Companilactobacillus allii: one gene and its partner. The protein of the gene in region 1 binds, or shares a complex with, the protein of each later gene. Links are inferred from orthologs where the notes say so. Each region holds a gene or a part of one and is shown in the gene's direction. Other genes may lie near its edges. The genes, in order: tsaE and tsaD.

The links.
Region 2: the proteins of tsaE (region 1) and tsaD are in contact, whole or in part, in a crystal structure (PDB 6N9A), measured with the Thermotoga maritima proteins. The link is inferred for Companilactobacillus allii from one-to-one orthologs. Residues at the interface, in WP_004082108.1 of Thermotoga maritima: Leu37, Gly38, Lys46, Lys57, Val59, Lys60, Ser61, Thr63, Phe64, Thr65, Leu66, Met67, Val69, Pro71, Tyr82, Arg83, Leu84, Asp86, Asp88, Phe89, Asp93, Ile128, Asp130, Glu131, Arg134; in WP_004082750.1 of Thermotoga maritima: Cys10, Asp11, Arg49, His50, Leu82, Gly84, Gly135, Gly136, Glu154, Thr155, Leu156, Asp157, Asp158, Ser159, Glu162, Asp165, Lys166, Arg169, Leu170, Tyr175, Lys213, Thr214, Leu217, Tyr218, Gln221, Arg222, Asn324.

Annotation. Positions count from the first base shown.
Region 1 is NZ_CP019323.1:1,498,215-1,505,217, forward strand. What follows is about bases 1,852-4,745. They hold tsaE (tRNA (adenosine(37)-N6)-threonylcarbamoyltransferase complex ATPase subunit type 1 TsaE), read left to right. Parts: upstream 1,852-3,007; coding sequence 3,008-3,484; downstream 3,485-4,745. Other genes in these bases: BTM29_RS07255 (uracil-DNA glycosylase), read left to right, coding at 1,852-2,008; pta (phosphate acetyltransferase), read left to right, coding at 2,008-2,976; BTM29_RS07270 (GNAT family N-acetyltransferase), read left to right, coding at 3,481-3,945; BTM29_RS07275 (3'-5' exonuclease), read right to left, coding at 3,942-4,478; BTM29_RS07280 (exodeoxyribonuclease III), read right to left, coding at 4,499-4,745. Also shown: BTM29_RS07245 (hypothetical protein), read right to left, coding at 1-349; BTM29_RS07250 (Cof-type HAD-IIB family hydrolase), read right to left, coding at 346-1,239; more of BTM29_RS07255, read left to right, coding at 1,313-1,851; more of BTM29_RS07280, read right to left, coding at 4,746-5,251; murB (UDP-N-acetylmuramate dehydrogenase), read left to right, coding at 5,365-6,264; BTM29_RS07290 (cation:proton antiporter), read left to right, coding at 6,295-7,003. UniProt on the Escherichia coli protein: Required for the formation of a threonylcarbamoyl group on adenosine at position 37 (t(6)A37) in tRNAs that read codons beginning with adenine.
Region 2 is NZ_CP019323.1:53,332-60,218, reverse strand. Bases 2,017-4,794 are described here. They hold tsaD (tRNA (adenosine(37)-N6)-threonylcarbamoyltransferase complex transferase subunit TsaD), read left to right. Parts: upstream 2,017-2,798; coding sequence 2,799-3,791; downstream 3,792-4,794. Other genes in these bases: BTM29_RS00265 (DUF368 domain-containing protein), read right to left, coding at 4,224-4,794; BTM29_RS00270 (DUF1905 domain-containing protein), read right to left, coding at 3,924-4,208; rimI (ribosomal protein S18-alanine N-acetyltransferase), read left to right, coding at 2,229-2,765; tsaB (tRNA (adenosine(37)-N6)-threonylcarbamoyltransferase complex dimerization subunit type 1 TsaB), read left to right, coding at 2,017-2,245. Also shown: BTM29_RS00295 (acyl-[acyl-carrier-protein] thioesterase), read left to right, coding at 1-631; BTM29_RS00290 (folate family ECF transporter S component), read left to right, coding at 905-1,426; more of tsaB, read left to right, coding at 1,526-2,016; more of BTM29_RS00265, read right to left, coding at 4,795-5,078; BTM29_RS00260 (ABC-F family ATP-binding cassette domain-containing protein), read right to left, coding at 5,147-6,887.

The DNA of each region.
Region 1 (7,003 bases):
GTTGTACTTTCATAACTTCTTTTCCACTTTGTAAGGCATGATAGTCAGAAGTTATCAAATTTCCAATAATATTCCAATTTATTTTGGAAAGGAAAACGTACTTCATTTCGATAACTGGCACGGCATTGATAGTGGCTTTTTCCTCTTCATTTATTTCTATTGAATAAATTTTTAGGAAATTATTTTTGATTTTGATTTCACCGATCTTGGTATTAAGGCGATTATATAGCTGAATTAATAATGGGTTGTCCTTATCACGTGAAGCGATAAAAATAGTTTCTTTATTCTGATTTGTTACTACAAGAATATTTCCCACCATTAAATCTGCTTTACGTATGTAGAATTTCATCCCATTTGACCTGCTGTTTCGTTTTGTTTAATAACCTTTTGAATAATTTGAGCAACACCATCGTTAACATTATTATCAGTAAATTCATCAGCTATTTCTTTGATTGCTGATACGGCATTGTCCATGGCAACTCCAATACCAGCTTCTCTTATCATTGATTCATCATTTAGATTATCACCAATCGCCATAATTTCACTTTGTTTGATACCTCTTAATTTAGCATACTTCATCAAAGCAATCCCTTTTTGTGCATCGACACTGTTTACTTCGATATTATTAGGTGATGATGAAGTAACAACAACGTTTTTGATTGATTGATTTATTTCGTTAGTTAAAGGATGTAATTTTACTTCACGATCATTTTTAGAATCAAAAGCTAACAACTTCATAATATGGTAGGATTCATCACTGAATATGTGATCATAATTATCAACAAATTTCATTGGGGTCATTTTGATTCGCTCCAACGTATCATTGTAAGCTTGTTCATAAGTTGTTCCTGGATTCAAACTTACTAATAATTGAGCTAAACTAGATACACGAAGTTCTTTATTGTCAGAAAAGATCCCCTTGTCAGTAACAACTTCAAAATATACATTGTACTTATGTAGTAGATCCACTAACTTATGTTCAGATTCTCTAGAAATTGGATTGCTGGATGCAAGGTTTTGTTCCTCATCAAAAACCTCTGCACCATTTAATGTGATATATCCAGTATTTACGCGTCCATCTAGAAATGGTCTAGCCTCACTTAGACCACGCCCAGTAGCAATTAGGAATTCAATTCCGTTTGCTTGGGCATCTTTTATCGCTTGAATATTACGTTCGGATACTTTCATTTTATCGTTTAACAAAGTTCCGTCCATATCTGATGCAATTAATTTAATCATAAAATTCCTCCGAATGCGTTATTCTATAAGTGAATGTTACCATATTTTAATAACAAAGACAGTAGGTGTAAATTTGAAAACATTAATCAAAAATGATTGGGAAGATATATTAGAACCAGAGTTCAATAAGCCCTATTATCATGAATTACATAATTTTTTAAAGGAAGAATATAGTACAAAACAAATCTATCCAAATATGTACAAAATTTTTCAAGCGTTTATTTGGACTTCTTTTTCGGATACTAAAGTAGTTATTTTAGGCCAAGACCCATATCATGAACCTAATCAGGCTATTGGGTGTAGTTTTGCAGTGGCACCAGGTGTAAGAATACCGCCGTCATTGGTTAATATTTATAAAGAATTACAAGATGATGTTGGTTGTAAGCCGGTAAACCATGGCTATTTGAAGTCGTGGGCAAATCAAGGTGTATTGCTATTGAATTCTGTTTTGACGGTTAGAAGAGGCCAAGCATATTCTCATAAAGGTAAGGGATGGGAAGAGTTGACCGATTATGCAATTAAGGCATTGTCGAAACGTGGTAAGGTCGTATTTATTTTGTGGGGAGGAGCTGCTAAGGGGAAAATCCCTCTGATAGATCAAACTAAAAATACAATAATATCATCGCCGCACCCCAGTCCATTGTCCGCATATCGTGGTTTTTTTGGATCAAAACCATTTTCTCGCACAAATAAAGCGCTTTTATCTTATAATGAAAGGGTAATCAATTGGCAATTACCTGAAGTTGTCGATGAAATGGAGGAGAAATAATGGATTTATTTGATAGTCTTAAGAACAAAATTGATGGTAAGAATCTAACGATAGTACTACCAGAAGGTAATGAACCAAGAATTCTTGGTGCTGCGATTCGTCTTCAAAAAGAGAATATTCTTAAACCAATTCTACTAGGAAATAAAGATGATATTTCTAAAGTTGCTAGTGATAATTCATGGAATATTGATGGTCTTCAAATTATTGATCCAGAAACTTATTCAGAATTTGATGAAATGGTAGATTCATTCGTTGAACGTCGTAAAGGAAAAAATACTAAAGAACAAGCTTTGACTATGTTAAAAAATAACAATTATTTTGGTACTATGCTTGTTTATATGGATAAAGCTGACGGTATGGTTTCTGGTGCAGTACATTCAACTGGTGACACTGTTCGTCCAGCACTTCAAATTGTTAAAACAGCTCCAGGTAATAAGAGTGTAAGTGGTTCATTTATTTTGCAAAAGGGTGACCAACGTTATATGTTTGCTGATTGTGCTATTAATATTGATCCCGATGCAAATGGATTGGCTGAAATAGCGGTACAAACAGCTAAAAGTGCAAAACTCTTTGATATTGATCCAAAAGTTGCTATGCTTAGTTTCTCTACAAAGGGTAGTGCTAAAGGAGAAATGGTCGATAAGGTAGTTGAGGCCACTAAATTAGCTAAAGAGCTTGATCCAAGTCTTCCAGTGGATGGAGAATTACAATTTGACGCTGCATTTGTACCTAGTGTCGGTGCTCAAAAGGCTCCAGATTCTAAGGTTGCTGGTAATGCCAATGTATTTGTATTTCCAGATCTTCAATCAGGTAATATTGGCTATAAGATCGCTCAAAGATTTGGTGGATTCGAAGCTATTGGACCTATTTTACAAGGTTTGAATAAGCCTATTTCTGATCTTTCACGTGGATGTAATGAAGAGGATGTTTATAAGACATCGATTTTAACTGCAGCACTATCACTATAATATTTAACGTAATTTATTAATGAGGAATAATATGACTGAATATCAAGTACAGACACATTCTTATGAAGAGACTGAAGCTTTGGGGAAAAGATTCTCTAAGGCTTTGGTAGCTGGGGATGTTATTTTGATGAATGGAGATCTTGGCGTTGGTAAAACAACTTTTACCAGAGGTCTAGCTCAAGGATTAGGAATTAAGAAGAATGTTAAAAGTCCAACTTTCACTCTAATTCGTGAATACCAAGATGGCAGAATACCGCTTTATCACATGGATGCCTATCGTTTAGAGAGCAGTCCTGATGAGGATTTGGGATTTGATGAGTATTTTAATGGTAAAGGAATAACCATTGTCGAATGGCCACAGTTTATTAAGGATGAAATCCCAGATGATCATATATCAATTAATATAAAGCGATTGCAAAATGATGATGATCGCCAAATTGTGTTGAAACTACACGGTAATTATCAACAAAGAGACTTTGGAGAATTTCTAACAGGGGTCAATAAATGAGTGAACAACTGATTTTGCGAGAAGCGATTCCAGATGATGCAGAAAAATTGTTAGAATTTTTGAAACTTGCAAGTAAGCAAAGTGACTTTATTAAACATGATTCACTAGATGAAGTAACAATTGACCAAGAAAAAAATTCCTTGGATATAATTTATAATTCTGATGATAATGAACTTGTAGTTGCGATATTTGATGATGAAATAATCGGATTTTGTCGATTGGAGAACTCTGACAAAGAGATTGCTGAGTTAGGTGTTGTTGTTGATAAAGATTTCTGGGGAAATGGTATTGGCTCATATTTAATAGAAGATGCCCTGAACTGGGCAAAGGAATCAAGTCTTAAAAAAGTGTTTTTAGAAGTATATAAAAATAACCCTGTAGCGATCCATATTTATCATAAATATGGATTCACAACAGAGTCAGAGAAGCATGAAACTTTGATTATGGAAAAGATGGTCTAGCTAGTTAGCTTAACCATCTTTTTTATTTGTTCTGTACCAAAATCTTGTTCAGTTTTTAGTAGTATTTTTGCACAGGCAATACTATCGGCTAATGCATTATGGTGATTTTCTAGATCAATATTCAAGTTAGCAGATACGGTATCCAATTTGTGGTTTGGTAATTGTGGATAAAATTTGCGACTTGTTTTAACAGTATCGATTGTTAAATACTTTGGGGCAAAAATCCCGTAGTTTGTTAAGGTATTCTTCAAAACAGAATTATCAAAACTGGCATTATGTGCAGCTACTAAATGAGAAGTATCAAAGAGTGCTTGAATATGTGGCCAAACTTTGTCAAATGTTGGTGCATCTTGAACATCGTCAGGCCTTATATGATTAATTTGAATATTTCTTGGACTGAAGTATTCTTGTGGATTGATTAGTGTGTAGAAACTGTCGACAATTTGGCTATCTCTAACTAATACCAAGGCTAATGAGCAGGCACTAGTCCGATGTCCATTGGCAGTTTCAAAGTCTATTGAAACAAAATTCATAATTGTTCTCCTTGTGAGTATTAAAGATTGATATTCAATTCAATGGGACAGTGGTCGGATCCGTAGACGTCATTTAAAATATCGGCACTGTCGATTAAGTCTTTACCGTTATCAGAAATAACAAAGTAATCAATTCTCCATCCAGCATTATTGGCACGAGCATTAAAACGATAACTCCACCATGAATATTTAACTTCATCTGGATGCAAATAACGGAATGTATCAATAAATCCACTATTTAATAATTCAGAGAACTTGTTACGCTCCTCATCAGAGAATCCTGGATTCTTATGATTAGTTTTATCATTTTTAATGTCAATTTCTTCATGAGCAACATTTAAATCACCACAAAGAATGACAGGTTTATTTTCTGATAGACGTTTCATATAGTCTCGAAGTGCATCGTCGTATTCCATTCTAAAATCAAGCCGTTTTAATTTTTGTTGAGAATTTGGTGTATAGCTGTCGATTAAATAAAATTTAGGAAATTCTAAAGTTAGTGTACGTCCTTCAGTGTCCAACTCTTCAACACCGAGTCCGTGGGATACTTTGATAGGTTCTTCTTTGGTAAATACAGCTGTCCCAGAATATCCCTTTTTTTGTGCATCGTAGAAGTATTGGTGATATCCAGGAAGCTCCAAGTCTATTTGGTCCTGGTGTAGTTTAGTTTCCTGAACTGAGATTATGTCGGCATCCAAATTATCAACAATACCTTGAAAATCTTTTTTAACAACGGCACGTAATCCATTAACGTTCCATGATATAAGTTTCATTAAAATCACCTCAAGTCTGATTATATCATGATTTTGAAACTTGACTATTCGTTATAAAACGATGTATGTGATAAAATTATAATTAGCTTACATAGATTAAGGATGATGAAATCTTGAAATTTCCTGTTGAGAAGTTACCTAATATTGAATTTAAAGTTGATGAGCCATTAAGTAAATACACATTTACTAAGACGGGTGGAAATGCGGATGTTTTAGCTTTCCCTAAAACTCGTGTTGAACTCGTTGAGATTGTAAATACTGCTCGTGAAGATGATATTGACATTACTATCATTGGTAATGCAAGTAATTTGATTATTAAAGACGGAGGAATCCGTGGAATAGTAATTATATTACCAAACTTCAAGAAAATTGAAGTGCATGGCGACAAAGTTACCGCCGAAGCTGGTGCAACAATAATAGATACAACTATTGCTGCTCAAAAAGCTTCTTTGACGGGAATTGAATTTGCGGCTGGAATACCAGGTAGTGTTGGCGGTGCTGTCTTCATGAACGCTGGAGCTTATGGTGGTGAAATTAAAGATGTGTTTGATTCTGCCGAAGTTTTATTACCAAATGGTAATATTGTGACTTTGAATCATGACGATATGGAATTCTCATATCGCCATAGTTTAGTCCAGAATAATGATGGGATTGTTATAAGTGCTACATTCCTCTTGGAAAGTGGCGACAAGGAGAAAATCCAAGCCGAAATGGACCGTTTAAATGAGCTTAGACGTTCAAAACAACCATTAGAGTATCCTAGTTGCGGTAGTGTGTTTAAACGCCCCACAGGACATTTTACTGGGCCTCTTATTATTAAAGCTGGATTACAAGGACATATTATCGGTGGCGCTCAGGTTTCTATGAAACACGCGGGATTTATTGTCAATATTAATCATGCAACTGCTACTGATTACATGGATCTGATTCATTTGATCCAAAGAACTATAAACGACAAATTCGATATCAAGCTTCAAACTGAAGTGAGAATTATTGGCGAAGATACCAAATAAACATAAAATTTAAGAAAATAGGTGATGTCTGTGCAGATACTTGAATCAATTATTTTGATTCTTACATTATTGATCGTGGCGAATATTATAAGCCACTATTTTGTTTCTATTCCACCAAGTTTAATTCAGATTGCGGCAGGTATATTAGCTGCGGTATTTATGAAAGTACAAATATCAGTGGATACGGAATGGTTCATGCTAGCATTTATAGCCCCCATTTTGTTCAATGATGGGAATAGATTCCCCAAACGAGAATTATGGAAACTTAGAGGTCCAATTTTAGGTAACGCCGTTATATTAGTTATAGTTTCGACTGTTGTCGGAGGGATGATCGTTAAGTTATTGATACCTTCATTGACTTGGTCAGTGGCCTTTACATTAGTTGCGGTGTTATCTCCAACCGATCCAATTGCCGTTCAATCTATCGCCAAAAAGGCTCACATCCCTGATAAGTTGTTACATTTGATCAGTGGAGAGAGTTTAATAAATGATGCATCTGGTTTGATTTGTTTCAAATATGGTGTTGCGGCAACTGTTACTGGGGTCTTTTCTCTAAAAAGTGCAACAATGGACTTCTTTTATATTTCGATCATGGGTGCCTTAGCTGGTGCTATTATGATCTGGATTTTTAATGGTATTAGATTGTATTTGATTAATCAAGGTGTTGATGATTCAATACTTCACGCCATTATTCAAATAATCATTCCATTTATTATTTACTATATTGCTGAAGATGTAT
Region 2 (6,887 bases), 1.4 Mb from region 1 along the record:
AGAAAAACAACTCCATGAGTCCGATTCTGACAGCTCAGAGATGGTACAAAGAGGATTAGGATGGGTTGTTGTACAATATCACATGGATATTAAGAAAATGCCTACTTTGGGTCAAAAATTGAAGGTAAGTACTCGTGCAACTAGCTACAATAAGTACTTCTTTTATCGTGACTTTTGGATAGATGACTTGGACGGTAATCGAATGGTCGATCTAACTAGTGCGTTTGTTATTATCGATATTAATAAACGTAAAATGGTTAGTGCATCGGAACAATTGACTGATTTCTTTGGGGCAGAAGAGATAACGAAAATCAAACGCTTTGCTAGATTACGTGAGCCTAAGAAATTTGAAATTAAAAAATCTCAGCATATCGGATATTACAATATTGATGTTAATCGTCATGTGAATAATTCTTATTACTTTGATTGGATGGTCGACTCTCTAGGAATAGACTTTGTTGAGAGACATCGTGCTAAGAGTATGGACATCAAGTATGATAAGGAATTGAATATTGAAAGTGAACCTGAGATCTATGCATCTATAGACAAAGATAATCTTGTTACAACTCATTGGATAAAGAGTAATGGCGAGTTAAATGCAGTTGCACAGATTACTTGGGAAGAAAAATAATAATGGTAAAATATTATATTAGATATAACTTATGTATAAGAAATGTTATAAGATAAATCTATAGGTGAAACATGTATACATGTGGTAATATGTTCAAGTAAAATATTTTTGGGGTAGGATTCAAAGCGTAAAGTGCTGGTGGAACGGAATGTGAACACCGGACGAAAAGCTATTGCTTGCGATTTTGTTTCCGCATTCGTCACTTTATATAGTTAGTTAATTCGTTAGCCTCTAGTTATATGCTGTGGCAGCTCCTACGAGGAGATGTCTATAATGAATACGAAAAGTCGTATTAGTGTCCATGAACTTACATGGATGGCGTTATTAATTGCAATGCAGATGGTGTTGAGCAAAATGTCGATAGGTAGTAATACCTTGAAAGTTGGGTTTAGCTTCATTGCGATAGGACTAATGGGATATTACTTCGGACCTTATAAAGCAGCAATTGCTAATGTAATTGCCGATATTATTAGTAACGTTGTGATGCCTGCATCGACCGGATTTTTCTGGGGTTTCACATTTTCAGCGTTAGTAGCAGGACTTATTTATGGGTTTATGCTATATAACCACAAGGTTACTATCTGGAGAGTATTGCTAACGATAGTATTGATAACAGTAGTTGTTAATACCTTGTTGAATACTTTGTGGATTCAAATGATAACTAACTTACCATATATGACATTGTTGATTCCTAGACTTGTCAAAGAAGCATTCAGTTTGGTATATCAAACTGGATTGTTATACATTATCCTTAAATGGATAAGTAATACTAGATTTAACAGAATCGGTCGCTAATGGCCGATTTTTTATTTTCTTGAATTAATGATAGTTTCCTTAATTCTCTACAAAATATATTATGTGGTAAAATGTTCCTATTAAGATTGAGGGGATTATATGAAAATTTTAGCTTTCGATACATCAAATAAGCCGTTAAGCGTTGCCCTAGTAGAAGATGGTAAAACTTTGGCACATATAGAATCTACTGAAAAGAAGACACACAGTATTACTTTGTTGCCAGATATTCAGAAATCTTTGAAAGAATCTAACTTATCAGTTGATGATATTGATATGATTGCTGTGGCCGATGGTCCAGGTTCTTATACTGGAGTTCGTATAGCTGTTACAGTTGCTAAAACATTAGCATTCACTTTGAATAAACCCTTGGTCGGTATATCTAGCCTTGAACTTCTCGCTGCCAATGGGGACGAAGGGATGTTTATTGTACCTTTGATGGATGCCAGAAATGACAATGCATTTGCTGGAGTCTACCAAAAGAAACAAGGTAAAATTGTTAATATTGTTGAAGATCATCATACATCAATGGATAAACTGTTGGATCTTCTTCAAAAGTACGATGAGGATAAACTAGAATTTATTAATGCCACTCAAAACTTAACCGATCTTATTCGAGAACATTCGCATGCAAAAATTATAACTAGTGAAGATAGCTTGCCTGATGCAACTAAACTCGCTAAATTGGCCGAACACACTGAGCCAGTTAAGGATATCGATAATTTTATTCCGACATATCTAAGACTTACTCAGGCAGAACATGATTGGTATGAAAAAGGTAATAAAGATGATGGGAATGTTTCCTATGTTGAGGAAGTTTAAACAGACTATTTGGCCAACAGGACATGTAGAAAATTTCTCTTTTGAAAAACAGTCGGTTAGTATTGATGGTAGACATTTCACCTTGCGCAAATCTGAAATGAAAGATACCAAGGAATTCATGGATATTCAAGAACAGGTATACTCTAAGCCAGTTCCGTGGCCTTTGGATATCGTTAGTATGGAATTGAGAAACAAAAATGCTTTGTATTTGTCATTAATAGAAGAACCCACTTGTGTAGCGTTTATTGGCGTGTCTTTAAAAGATAAAAAAGAAGCCCATATAACCAATATTGCTGTTGTTCCGAAGTTACAGCATTTGGGGATAGGACATCTTTTTATTAATCAGATTTTTGATTATTGTCGCAAACGTGGTTTCTCAAGTCTCTCACTTGAAGCAGATATTGAGAATGAGTCGGCAATTAGTTTGTATAGAGCATTTGGGTTTAAAACAAGAACTATTCATGAAAAGTATTATTTTAGAAATCATCATGACGCATTAGAGATGGTGGTGGATCTATAGGTGGAGAAAATTTTGAAAAAAGATACATTGATCATGTCGTTTGAGAGTAGTTGTGACGAAACTAGTGTTGCAGTTATTAAAAATGGTAAGGAAATATTATCGAATATAATTGCCACACAAATAAAGAGTCATCAACGATTCGGTGGTGTGGTACCAGAAGTAGCAAGTCGACACCACGTTGAAGAAATCACACGCTGTATAAAACTTGCAATGGATGAAGCAAATGTTGGCTATGAGGACTTGGACGCTGTTGCAGTTACTTACGGTCCAGGATTAGTTGGCTCATTGTTGATTGGTATAATGGCTGCTAAAACAGTAGCTTTTGCTCATGATTTGCCATTGATAAAAGTGAATCATTTGGCGGGACATATTTATTCAGCAAATTTTGTTTCCGATTTGAAGTACCCATTCATGGCCTTATTAGTTTCTGGTGGACATACAGAATTGGTCTTGGTTAAGGCTCCTGGTGAGTTTGAAACATTGGGTGATACTAGGGATGACGCAGTTGGTGAAGCTTATGACAAAATTGGTCGTGTTCTAGGTATTAATTATCCGGCTGGTAAAAAAGTTGATCAGATGGCAGCAATCGGTAATGATGTATTTGATTTTCCACGAGCTATGGTTCAAGAAGATAATTTGGACTTTAGTTTTAGTGGATTGAAGAGTTCATTTATTAATCGAGTTCACCATGCTGATCAAATTCATGAGGAATTAAACAAAGATGATTTAGCAGCTAGTTTCCAAGGTGCTGTTCTAGACATCTTGAGTAACAAGACATTTCGTGCTTTGAAACAACATCCGGTAAATCAGCTTGTAGTTGCTGGTGGCGTTGCTGCCAATCAAGGACTCCGTAAGCGATTGAAAGAAGATATCGAAAAGCGTAACTTGGATATGGAGTTGATTTTCCCACCATTGCGACTTTGTGGTGATAATGCGGCCATGATTGGTGCCATTGCCCAGATTCAATATGAGAAGGGTGATTTTGCTGATTTGGATTTGAATTCTGATCCTAGTTTGGATTTTTAAAATTATAAATTTAAAAGATAGTATACTGAAAAATTATTTCAGAATACTATCTTTTTTTAATGCAATTTTTTAATCAGAAATAATAAAAAGACCGCTATAATCCCCAAAGGTGGGAAATTATAGCGGTTTTCATTATCTTTCAACAATACAAACATCAACGCTATCACCAATATCCTTATCAATAGCCTGTCGGATATCTTTACGAATCCCAATAATATAGCAGATCGATCCATCAGGATTTGTGACACCCATATTAACAACGCTACCGTAATAATCCACGTTATCAAAAGTAGCGTGAACTTTAATGCGTCCTTTACCAAACTCTTTACGAATATCATAAGGAAATTCCACAAATGCTCCACCTTTACCAACTTTTGAAGCTTGGATAGTGGCGCTGTACTTATAAGTTTTGTTCATAATATTCACCTTTGATTACTTATATTTATTTTCAAGGCTACTCATCCAAAGTCCCAGTACAACTCCAGCAATGAATGCAATTAAGCTGAGGATAATTGTTAGTGGGGTAATACCAGAATAGCTAATGGTTTCAGTTGAGTAAGGATTTGGAATCAAAATCAATATTGTACTAGCTAGAACAATACCCAAAATAAAGTGATATACACGTGAATGATGATGTTCAATCAAAAATTCCATCCCTTTAGAGAACAGCACCATAGCAATGATTCCACCAAGGGCAATCGGTAGGAACACGCCGGTTATATCAAAATTTTTGAATCCGGTTAGCATCGGTGTATAAAGTCCCAGTATGAGTAAAAGGTTCGAAGGGCTTAGTCCCGGAACTAAAACTCCCAAGGCAATCAACATTCCAGCAATAACAAACCCAATAAAATTGGCTGGGATAGTTCCAAATATCTTACTCATGAAGAATAAGAATAATCCACCAAATATTAACATAAAGAAAAACCACAATACGTCTACCATATCACGTCGGCTACGGGAAGTTGAAGCACGCACCAATGAAGGTATAGTACCGATAATCGCACCGGCGAATCCCCACAAAACGATGACTTGGTAATGCTGCAGTAAAAACTCCAACGGCTTAGAAAGAAGGCCAATACCAACTATCCCACCGATCCCAACGGGTAGAAAATACATGAAGTCAGTTTTGAAGTTTTGGCGGATATGTGCCATAAAATGGAGCAATCTTTCATAGATGCCTAGGATAGCAGCTAAAACACCACCTGAGACACCTGGTAAAATAAACCCAAGTGCAATTATGACACCCTTGAAAAAGCGGATGAAAAAATTCTCTTGTTTATTTTGCATATTTATTCTCAACTTGTTTTATTTGTAAATTAAAGAATATCAAAATACTGATATTAAAACAATTATAACTATAAGTCTTCTAATTCCATAGACTTTTCAGTCCATTCATCTTCGAGTTCACTCTGTTTAGCTTTATTTTCGTCCAGTTCCTTTTGAAGATCACCTAATTTAGTATATGAACTTAAATTTTCATCTTTGGTCATTTCAACTTGAATGGCGGCATTTTCCTTGTCTAGTGTTGCAATTTTGTCTTCTAATTCTTCAACTTGGCGTTGTAATTTACGTTCTTGTTTTTGTTGCTCTTTGGATTTTTGATATTCAACTTTTTTCTCACTCATATTATGTGTATCCAAAGATTCATCCAAATCTTCAGAGCTAGCTTCATTTGTCTTTTCAAGGTAGTAATCATAATCCCCAAGATAGACTGTACTGCCACTAGGTCCGATATCAACGATTCTATCTGCGAGTGTGTTAAGTAGGTAGCGATCATGTGAAACAAACAACACGGTGCCTTCAAATGCCTTCAGAGCATCTTCAAGAACTTCCTTACTATCAATATCCAAATGGTTAGTTGGTTCGTCCATTACTAAGAAATTATCATGTTCCATCGACAATTTAGTTAGGGTCAATCTGGCTTTTTCGCCACCAGATAATCCAGAAACTGGTTTTAATACATCATCACCACTAAAAAGAAAAGATCCAAGGACATTTCTTATGACTTGTTCATCTAGTCTAGGATATCTATCCCAAATTTCGTGTAGCACGTCTTTTTTTGGATCCAAGTTAGTTAGGTTCTGATCATAGTATCCAACTTGAACATTAGCACCAAATTGAAACTCACCTTTGATCATAGGAATCTGTCCTAAGATAGACTTCAAAAGGGTGGATTTACCGATACCATTAGGTCCAATAATACCAACACGTTCACCTTTTTTAACATCTAGGTTAATTGGTTCTGACATGATTTGATCAGCATCATAACCAATAGCAGCATCTTTGATCAATAAAACATCGTTACCACTTTCCTTATCAATCTGAAATGAGAAATGAACAGAGCCTTGATCAGAGTCAGGACGATCCATTATGTCCATTTTTTCTAGCTTCTTGCGACGACTTTGAGCCATTTTGGTCGTTGACGCACGCACGATATTCTTTTGAATATATTCCTCAGTCTTTTTGATTTCGGCTTGTTGTTCTTCGTAGTGTTTCCACTCAACGTCTTGATTCTTCTTCTTTTCTTTTAGATAGAAGGTGTAATTACCTGAATAATGTGTTGAAGAATGATGATTGATCTCTACAATTTCAGTTACTACCTTATCCAAGAAATATTGATCATGCGAAATAATCACTAGTGCACCACGATAACCTTTTAGATAACCTTCAAGCCATTCAACAGTATCAATATCCAAATGGTTTGTTGGTTCATCTAGTAACAAGATATCATGATGTTCTAGTAGCATTTTGGCCATGGCAAGACGAGATCTTTCACCACCGGATAAAGTAGAGATACGTTCTTTCCACACATCTTCTTCAAATCCGAATCCTTTGAGGACACTTCTTATTTCTGATTGATATCCGTAACCATTTTCCTGACGGAAAGTGTTTTGAAGTTGATCGTATTGTTTTAGGATTTGGTCATAGTCGTCAACGGTGTTATCTGCCAATTTATTCTCTAATTGGTGCATTTGTTTTTCTTGGACTTTTAAGTAGTCGAAGACTTTTTCCATTTCATCAAAAATAATATTGTCACTATCGAGGCCTGAATCCTGTGCCAAATAGCCGATATTAGTATTTTTTTTCAGCGCAATA